DNA from 3 places in the Mycolicibacterium arcueilense genome. Region 3 is predicted to be linked to each of the others. Evidence: predicted binding sites of a transcription regulator. Region 3 holds the regulator's gene; each other region holds the start of a gene.
The links. The regulator LexA, encoded in region 3, represses DNA repair genes until DNA is damaged. The targets are predictions, from matches to a motif close to CGAACANNTGTTCG.
Positions count from the first base shown of each region.

Region 1: a site for LexA is predicted at 1,173-1,186, ahead of AC4LGL_RS05620 (HNH endonuclease signature motif containing protein). Genes of this name have one in related genera too.
Region 2: a site for LexA is predicted at 1,982-1,995, ahead of AC4LGL_RS06850 (error-prone DNA polymerase). Genes of this name have one in related genera too.

Region 1 is NZ_JBZTYL010000007.1:298,887-302,163, reverse strand. Features, by position in the region: gene groL (chaperonin GroEL) at 1-726, opposite strand, end outside; gene groES (co-chaperone GroES) at 814-1,116, opposite strand; gene AC4LGL_RS05620 (HNH endonuclease signature motif containing protein) at 1,375-2,667, shown strand; gene AC4LGL_RS05615 (diol dehydratase reactivase ATPase-like domain-containing protein) at 2,602-3,277, opposite strand, start outside.
Region 2 is NZ_JBZTYL010000007.1:557,722-560,998, forward strand. Features, by position in the region: gene AC4LGL_RS06840 (APC family permease) at 1-836, shown strand, start outside; gene AC4LGL_RS06845 (hypothetical protein) at 866-1,867, opposite strand; gene AC4LGL_RS06850 (error-prone DNA polymerase) at 2,009-3,277, shown strand, end outside.
Region 3 is NZ_JBZTYL010000007.1:1,534,541-1,537,817, reverse strand. Features, by position in the region: gene nrdR (transcriptional regulator NrdR) at 1-437, opposite strand, end outside; gene AC4LGL_RS11725 (LysM peptidoglycan-binding domain-containing protein) at 602-1,132, opposite strand; gene lexA (transcriptional repressor LexA) at 1,375-2,097, shown strand; gene AC4LGL_RS11715 (LGFP repeat-containing protein) at 2,146-3,277, opposite strand, start outside.

The DNA.
Region 1 (3,277 bases), 1.2 Mb from region 3:
GCCCGATTCGGCGACCTTCTCCAGCAACGGCAGCAGGTCGGGCAGCGAGCTGATCTTGTCGCGGTGCAGCAGCACCACCGCATCCTCGAGCACCGCTTCCTGCGAGTCGAAGTCGTTGACGAAGTAGGCCGAGATGAAGCCCTTGTCGAAGCCGACACCCTCGGTGACCTCGAGTTCGGTGCTCAGCGTCGAAGACTCTTCGATCGTGACCACGCCGTCGTGACCGACCTTGGTCATGGCCTCGCCGACCAGCTGACCGATCTGCTCATCGCGCGAGGACACCGTGGCGACCTGGGCGATGGCTTTTTCGTCCGACACCGGGGTGGCCGCGGCCAGCAGGGCCTCGGACACGGCGTCGGCGGCCTTGCTGATGCCCTGACCCAGGGCGATGGGGTTGGCACCGGCCGCGACGTTGCGCAGGCCGGCCTTGACCAGGGCCTGAGCGAGGACGGTAGCGGTGGTGGTGCCGTCGCCTGCGACGTCGTTGGTCTTGGTGGCCACCGACTTCACCAGCTGGGCGCCGAGGTTCTCGAACGGGTCTTCCAGGTCGATCTCGCGCGCGATGGTCACACCGTCATTGGTGACCTGCGGGCCGCCGAAAGCCTTGGCGAGCACCACGTTCCGACCGCGCGGACCCAGCGTCACCTTGACCGCATCGGCGAGCTTGTCGACGCCGGCCTCCATGGCACGGCGCGCAGTCTCGTTGAACTCAATCTGCTTGCTCATAAGTCTCTTTCATGACTCCTAACGCATACCGCCCCGGAAACCGCCCGCACTGAAACGCGGGGATCTCCGGGGCGGACGCACGAGTACTTACTTAGCGACGACAGCCAGCACGTCGCGGGCGGACAGGATCAGGTACTCCTCGCCGTTGTACTTGATCTCGGTGCCGCCGTACTTGCTGTAGATGACGGTGTCGCCCTCGGCAACGTCCAGGGGGATCCGCTTCTCGCCATCCTCATCCCAGCGGCCGGGGCCAACTGCGACGACGGTGCCTTCCTGCGGCTTTTCCTTGGCGGTGTCGGGGATAACCAGACCGGAAGCGGTCGTGGTCTCGGCCGCGTTGGCCTGAACGAGGATCTTGTCCTCGAGTGGCTTGATGTTGACTGCCACGATGGAAGCCCTCCACTTGTTTGGGTATTGAGCTCCGGTGTGCTCCGGGGCCCTCGGGTTAACCAGGTGTTCGGCATGCGCCCGTGCCCCTCGCTCCGTCGTCGCGGGTGCCGGCGCTGGGGGTTGGCCGCGTGCCACCTAGCACTCTATACATGCGAGTGCTAGCACTCAAGGGTGGGTTGTGCGCCGCCCGAGAACTCATCCGTGGGCTGAAACCCTGTCGAAGAGACCGAGTCAGTGAACGGTGCTACACTCGAACACATGTTCGAAGATAGTTGGAACATCGACCCCGACGCCACGGAGGCGGCGTTGGTGGAGCAGCTAGCCGCGATGACCCGCGCGACCGCCGGCATTGCCGCGGCACAGGCCAGAGTGACGACGATGCTGGAGGCCAAGCGCCTCGCCCGTAAGGCCGCTGAGGGTGTGCCCGCCGCAAGACGCGCTCAAGGGCTGGCATCCGAGGTGGGGCTGGCCCGCAAGACCTCCCCTTGGCACGGGGCCAAGTATCTGAAGATGTCCAGGATCCTGGTCGACGACATGCCCTACACGCTCGCGGCTCTGCAGTCCGGCGTGCTTACCGAAGACCGGGCGATGATCATCGCGGACCAGGCCGCCTGCCTCTCACCAGCAGATCGACACGCGATGGACGCCGAACTGTGCGCGGATCCCGCAGTGCTGGATGGTCTTGGGGACAAAAAGGTTGAGGCTGAGGCCGGGCGGGTGGCTTTTCGGCTCGACCACGACGCGGTGATGGCGCGCATCAGCCGCCATCAGTGCGATCGCGCTGTCACGCTGCGTCCGGCCCCGCACGGAATGGCGTACGTGACGGCGCTGCTGACCTCCGCAGAAGGCGTTACGGCCTATCAAGTGCTGCAGGCGGAGGCCGCCGCCGCCAGGGCCGCCTCGATCGCCGCCGGAAGTGGATGCCAGGGGCGAGGCCCGTTGATGGCCGATGCCTTCTACCGACGGGTCACCGGGCGTGAGGTCGAAGCCGCGGTCCCGGTCGCGCTCAATCTGGTGGTCTCCGACGAGAGCTTGTTGGCCCAGGGTTCCGAACCGGCGGTGCTGCAGGGATACGGCCCCATCCCGGCAGAGGTGGCCCGGCAGATGACCTTGGCGGCGCTGCTGGACCGCCAGGCCGAGGCCGCGGTGCGCAAGCTCTACGCCGATCCGGCCACCGGCAACCTGGTCGCCATGGAGTCCACCGCCCGGGCGTTCCCCAAGGGGCTGCGCTGGCTGATCGCCATGCGTGACCAAAAGTGCCGCACGCCGTATTGCGACGCCCCCATCCGGCACATCGACCACATCACCCGGCACGCCGACGGTGGCGCGACCACCTCCGTCAACGGGCAAGGGCTTTGCGAACGCTGCAATTACGCAAAGGAAAGCCCCGGGTGGCAGACCGCGACCACCTACGACGGTTACGGCCGGCACACCACAGAACTCACCACGCCGACCGGTCGGACCTATCGAAGTACCGCCCCGCCGCTACCCACCGGCGCGCGGGTGTTCACCAGCGACATCCACGTCGTGCGCATTCACGCTGCCGCCTGACCGGTCGACCCGGTCCAGCTCTTCATCCCGCGGCTGACCGCCCGGCATCCGCGCCGCCATGGCCACCAGTCCATAGGCCACCGCGAACCGATGCCCCAGCTGACCGGCCACATTTCCCCGGCCCACACTCACGTCGTGGCCGAGCTGCTCACTGACCGCTCGGACCAGTTCGTCGTCACTGGCGCCGCCTCCGACGAGCAGCACTCCGGTTACCCCGGGGGCCGCCCGCTCGATACCCCGCATCACGTTGCCACCGATCACCTGTCGTTTGGCGGCCAGGCGCCAACTGCGCCACTCGGCACCCGACAGCCGCGACGTGAAGGGCAACCACCCGCTGGGGGCCGCGGTCAGCAACCATCCGCTGCACCGGCCGCTGACCGGCGTGTCCAAGAACTGTCGCCGACCGTGTTCGTCCTCGATGATCTGGACGGTGACAGCCGTGACCGCCTCCGCCCGTTTGGCGTATTCGGCGGCGCTTCGGGAGATGTCCAGGGCGGTGGCCGTCGCCGCCGTCAGCAGCTGTCCGGCACCCGGCAGCACGACGCGGGATCCGTCGGACACGACATCGACGGTGCCCCCGCCGACATCCACCACCACGACCTCGGGAGTG
Region 2 (3,277 bases), 980 kb from region 3:
GGTCGATCTTCGCCTTCTGGGGTTGGGACACCTGCCTGACCCTGGGGGAGGAGTCCAAAGATCCGACGAAGGTGCCGGGCCGGGCCGGGCTGCTGTGCGTCCTGTCCATCCTGGCGACGTATCTGCTGATCGCTGTCGCGGTCATGATGTATGCCGGCGTCGGGGAAACCGATCTCGGGCTGGGCAATCCGGACAATGCCGAAAACGTGTTCGCCGCGTTGGCGGATCCGGTGCTCGGTACCTATGCCGGGCCGCTGCTGTTCCTGGCGATCCTGGCTTCGTCGGTGGCCAGCCTGCAGACCACGTTCCTGCCCGCCGCACGGGCGATGCTGGCGATGGGCGCCTACAAGGCGTTCCCGCCGCGTTTCGCCGAGGTCAGCCCGCGCTATCTGGTGCCGGTGTTCGCGACCGTCACCGCCGGGGTGGTCACCGGGGTGTTCTACACCGTGGTGAGCCTGCTCTCGGAGAGTGCGCTGCTGGATACCATTGCCGCCCTTGGCATCATGATCTGCTGGTACTACGGCATCACCGCGTTTGCATGTGTCTGGTACTTCCGCCGTGAGCTGTTCGACAACGCCCACAACATGGTGTTCAAGTTCCTGTTCCCGCTGCTCGGCGGAATCGTGCTGGCCGCGGTGTTCGTGATCTCGATCAAGGAGAGCATGGACCCGGAGAACGCCAGCGGCGCGGCGATCGGCGGCATCGGCCTGGTGTTCTTCATCGGCTTCGGCGTGCTGATCCTCGGTGCCGTGCTGATGATGGTCTGGCGGTCTCGCAGTCCAGAGTTCTTCCGGGGCGAAACCCTGCGGTACGACACGCCTTCACTCGTGGAGTAGGGCCCACCCGGGCGCGGTGAAGGTGTGGCTCAGCCGGCCGCGCCGCCGATGCCGGAGTTGCCCTTGTTGTGTGCCAGCTCGAATGGATCGAGGAGATCCCAGACCGTGGTCACGGCCTGGACCTTGAGTTCGGCGCCGGGCTCCTCCAGGTTGATCAAGTCGGCGATGATGTCGTAGCCGTAGTACACCGCCGAACCCGGCGGCGTGGTCTTGATCAGCTCGTTGATGATGGTCTGCCGGGCATCCCGCGCGGCCGGATCGTCACCCAGCGCCGGTGCCAGGCTGGGCAGAATCTTGCTGATCGGGATCACCGCATTCACCCACGGCACGATCTGGGTGCCCCGGTAGATCTGCTCGGTCGCCTCGCGCACAAGCGGTTTGAGCTCGTTCGGCGCGGCGCCCATCAACGCATCCCGCAGATTCAGGATCTCGGGGGGAATGCCTTTCGGTTCGGGATCATTGTCGCGCAGCGGGTTGGGGTCCCACGGCGTAGCTGCCTGGTCCTGGACCGCGGCGACCTTCGGGGCGACCGAGGTTTTGCTCGTCGGCTGCGCGACTGTTTCGGTATCCGGCTTTTCCTCCACCACGGGCGCCGGCTTGGGAGCTGCGGCCTGCTTGGGGGAGAACAGGTCCTTGAGCTTGGCGACCTCGCCGGCCTCGAACTCCTCGGCAGTGGGCTTCGGTTTGGGCGCGGCGGCCACCGGTTTGGCGGACTTGACGGTGTCAGTGACCTGGGCAGCGGCTTTCTCGATCTTGCCGGCGCGCTTCTCGAGGTTGTCCCTGACGCTTTCTTTGACCTTGGACAACGGGACCTTGGACAACGGCTTAGGGCGCTTGACCTCGCCGGCCTTGGCGATACCGCGCTTGGGTCCGGCGTTGACGTGCTGGGATGTGCTGCCGGTCGACTCCTTGGAGGCACCATCCGTCGAATCAGCGTGAGCAGTGCCCTGGCCGGCCACGGCGATCGCCGCGCCGACTCCCGCCGCCACCGCGACACCACCGACGTAGCCGATGTATTTCGTTGACGCCATTGCCGTCCTTTCACAGCCGATCCCCAGCCCAGAGGCATCGTAGGGGGCGACGACGTGATCGGCATCTCTTGGGTTGTATCGGGCTACACCCGTTGCCGCACACCCATGAGATATCGAACAGACGTTCGATATACTGGCGAGGTGGGTTGGCATAACGGGCCGCCGAGCTGGTCGGAGATGGAGCGGGTGCTTACCGGCAAGCCCCGCCGTTCCGGCCTGCCATTGGAGCCCGTCGGCGACGGCGGGGACAGCCCGGCCTGGTCGCGCAAACGCGGTAGCTATCAGCCACCCGAGGTTTCCCGCACACCCGGCTCAGTGCCGTACGCCGAGCTGCACACGCACAGCGCCTACAGCTTCCTCGACGGTGTGAGTACGCCGGAGGAGTTGGTCGAGGAGGCGGCCCGGCTGAACCTGCGGGCGATCGCGCTGACCGATCACGACGGGCTCTACGGAGTGGTCCGGTTCGCCGAGGCGGCCCGGGAACTGGACGTGGCCACGGTGTTCGGCGCGGAGCTGTCGCTGGGGAACGTTCCCCGTACCGAGGATCCGGACCCGCCCGGTCCGCATCTGCTGGTGCTGGCCCGCGGGCCGGAGGGGTATCGGCGGTTGTCTCGCGAGATCGCCAAGGCGCACCTGGCCGGTGGCGAGAAGGGTAAGCCGCGCTACGACTTCGACGGGCTCACCGAGGCTGCCGGTGGGCACTGGCACATTCTCACGGGCTGTCGCAAAGGTCATGTCCGCCAGGCGCTCTCGGAAGGTGGTCCGGACGCTGCCGCCGCTGCGCTGGCGGATCTGGTGGACCGGTTCGGGGTCGACCGGGTCAGCATCGAACTCACCCATCATGGCCATCCGTGTGACGACGAACGCAATGCCGTCCTGGCCGGGCTGGCGTCGAGGTTCGGGATACCGGTGGTGGCCACCACCGGTGCGCACTTCGCGGCACCCGACCGGGGCCGGCTGGCCATGGCGATGGCGGCGATCCGGGCCCGCAACTCGATGGACACCGCGGCGGGCTGGCTGGCCCCGCTCGGCGGGTCCCACCTGCGTTCGGGGGAGGAGATGGCCCAGCGGTTCGGTACTGATATCGTTTCGGCCGCAGCCGATCTCGGTGAGCAGTGTGCCTTCGGCCTGGCGCTCATCGCTCCGCAGCTGCCGCCGTTCGACATCCCGGCCGGGCATACCGAGGACAGTTGGCTGCGGCATCTGGTCATGGCGGGAGCGGCCGAACGCTACGGGCCCGTCGACAGCGCGAAAAAGGCCTATGCGCAGATAGAACACGAGTTGCGCATTATCGAGCAGTTGAAGTTTCCCGGCTATTTCCTGGTGGTGCACGACATCACCCGGTTCTGCCGGGACAACGACATCCTGTGTCAGGGTAGGGGATCGGCGGCCAACTCGGCGGTCTGCTAC
Region 3 (3,277 bases):
GCCCGCAGGGCTTCGATTTCGCGCTCGAAGTCCTCGGCGGAGGAGAATGACCGGTACACCGAGGCGAACCTCAGGTAGGCGACCTCGTCCAGTTCGCGGAGCGGTCCGAGGATCGCCAGGCCGACCTCATTGCTGGGGATCTCCGGCGTGCCGAGGCCGCGGACCGCGTCCTCGACCTTCTGCGCCAAGACATTGAGCGCATCGTCGTCGACCTGCCTGCCCTGACAGGACCGGCGCACTCCGCGGATGACCTTCTCCCGACTGAACGGCTCGGTCACCCCGCTGCGCTTCACCACGGCCAGCACCGCGGTCTCCACAGTGGTGAACCGACGTCCGCACTCCGGGCACGACCGCCGGCGCCGGATGGCCTGCCCCTCGTCGGTCTCGCGGGAATCGACGACACGCGAATCAGGATGACGACAGAACGGACAATGCATTACCGCTCCTTCGTCATGCCGCCGGACAACTAGTTCGAGCGCCCTTGAGCGTACCCGCGATGCCCTCGGCAGACTCACCGCCGGGTCCAGTGGCATGTAGGTGCTCACGCCGACACCGGCCAGTGATGCTGCCTGCCAGGACGTTTCAGCGGACATTGCGCTGCTCAGCCAACCGGTGCGAGCAGTGTCTGCCCGGCGTCGACCGCGGCAGAGTCGAGTTGGTTGAGGTCACGAATCTGCTCGACGACCCGGGCCACCGGAGCATCCGGGGCAACCCGGCGTGCCACCTGCTGCAGCGACTCCCCGGACTTCACCTGGACCACCGCGAGTTCCGCCGGCTGCGGGCTCTCGGCCCCCATCACCCCACCGAGTTGGGCCACCAGGCCGAGCCACACCGTGATACCGGCGGCGACCAGGGCCAGTAACACCGTGGTCAGCGGCGTGATGGGCCGGCTGCGGTGCGACGCCCGCGACATCAGCACACCGGTTCCGCGGTAGTGGACCGCACCGGCGGCGGGGCGGGCACGGCCCGGGCGCTGCGCCCGCTGCACCCGGCGTACCGGCCGGGCCACACCGGTACCGAAGGTGGCGCTGCCCCTGGCGCCTGCGGCGCAGCGGGCCCGCTGCGGTGAGGACTGGGGCACGGCCCGAACAGCGCGGGAACGGCTATCGGCGGGGATATCGATGATCGCCATCTGACTGCCTTTCGGTGGACTCTTTCGCTCTTGTGTTCGAACATACTCGCTCAGGTGTTCGATTGATAGAACATGTGATCGAACTGTTGCCAAACGATAGAACAGGGCACCGACAAGTTCCGGCCACGAACCCCGCGCACGAGCACGAACCGCCGCCCCATGCGCCCCACCAGCAGACACGCCCACAACACGCGTCGAACACATGTTTGATTAATGTTCGATCAGGGACTACATTCGGCCCCATGAGCGACGACCGCAGCAGGGACGGCAACACGGAAAGCCCGGCCGGATCGGACGGCGCGGGTCCACGCCGGGCCGAGGGCGGCCTCACCGACCGGCAACGCACCATTCTCGACGTGATCCGCGCGTCGGTGACCACTCGCGGCTACCCGCCCAGCATCCGCGAGATCGGCGATGCGGTCGGATTGACCTCGACCTCGTCGGTCGCCCACCAGTTGCGCACCCTGGAACGCAAGGGCTACCTGCGCCGCGATCCCAACCGCCCGCGCGCTGTCGACGTGCGCGCCGCCGACGATCCGACGGCCGCCGCACTGGTGTCCACCGACGTGGCCGGCTCCGACGCGCTCCCCGAGCCGACGTTCGTGCCGGTGCTCGGCCGTATCGCCGCGGGCGGCCCCATCCTGGCCGAGCAGGCCGTCGAGGACGTCTTCCCGCTGCCCCGCGAATTGGTCGGCGAGGGCTCACTGTTCCTGCTCAAGGTTGTCGGCGACTCGATGGTCGATGCGGCCATCTGTGACGGCGACTGGGTGGTGGTACGCCAGCAGAGCGTGGCCGACAACGGCGACATCGTGGCAGCCATGATCGACGGCGAGGCCACCGTCAAGACGTTCAAGCGGACCCGCGGTCAGGTCTGGCTGATGCCGCACAACCCGGCATACGACCCGATCCCGGGCAACGACGCAGCGGTGCTCGGCAAGGTCGTCACCGTGATCCGCAAGATCTGACCGGACGAGGGCCCGGCCTCACCTGACGGCTGCCGAGCCCCACAGCCCTCAGTCCGTGCGCACGAACCCGTTCGTGCGGGCGAATTCCTCACTGGCGAACCAGATCTCGGCCACTGCGTCGTCGTACTCGCTACTGTCGGGCGCCCAGTACCGTCCGGACTTCGTGTCCGCCTTGATCGGATAGCCCTCCGGCGCACGGTGGGGATCGTCCAACGGCAGATGGATAGCGGTGGCAGTCGGTATCTCGTCGAGTTCGATGGCGGCGTGGCGCCCGCTGTGCGCCTCGCTGCTGTATGCCTCGGCCTCGGTGATGACGCGGGTCGGCGCGGTGTCGACGTTGTCCTGATCGCTCGGGACCGCCAGGCCGCTCAGCCCTGCGAAACCCTGTGCCTCACGCACTCCGCCCACCGGACCGGGCATTGACCCGGTATCCACCAGGTCCTCGTCCACGAGTTCCGCTTCGATGTCGTCGACATCGTCGCCCTCGGCGACCTCCTCGAATTCGGCGTCGATCGGCGTATCGAGATCCTCGTCGCCGAAGTCGTCGTCCTCGAAGTCGTCATCTTCATAGTCGTCTTCGAAGTCGTCATCGTCGTCATAGTCGTCGAAGCCCTGCTCCCCGACCAACTGCGAGGAATCCTCCGGCGGTTCCTCCTCCTCGCCCGGCACCCCGTAACCACTGGCCGATCCGTGCGGAGCGGCCCACTGGCTGACCGGAATGGCGATATCGGTGGGGCCGTCGTACGGAGACGCCGCGCCTGAAGATTCCTCGCCCGGGCCGGCGAACCGCGCCGTCGCGGCGTCGCCGTACGCAGCGCTCGGGCCGTAGCCGTTGGCCGCGTCGGAGCCACCGCCATCGCGGTACTCATCGTGGTCGTACCCACGCGAGCCGTAGCGCGCGTCGTCATATCGACCCTCGTCGTAGGACGAATCTCCCGGTCCGCCGTCGTAGTCGTCGTCGAACGGATCGTGGTCGAAGTCGTCATCGCCACCGGCGCGGCGACGGTGCCACAGTGCGGCACCGACGATCAACCCGGCGAGCAGCACGACCGGGATCACCGCGATCAGCCACCACCAGCTCCAATGCCAGGAGAACGGCTTCTTGCTGTCGGTGTCGGAGGGCTGCGGTCCGGCCGCCGGGGTCTGCCCGAGTCCGGGAACCTGCAGTCCGCTCAGCTCG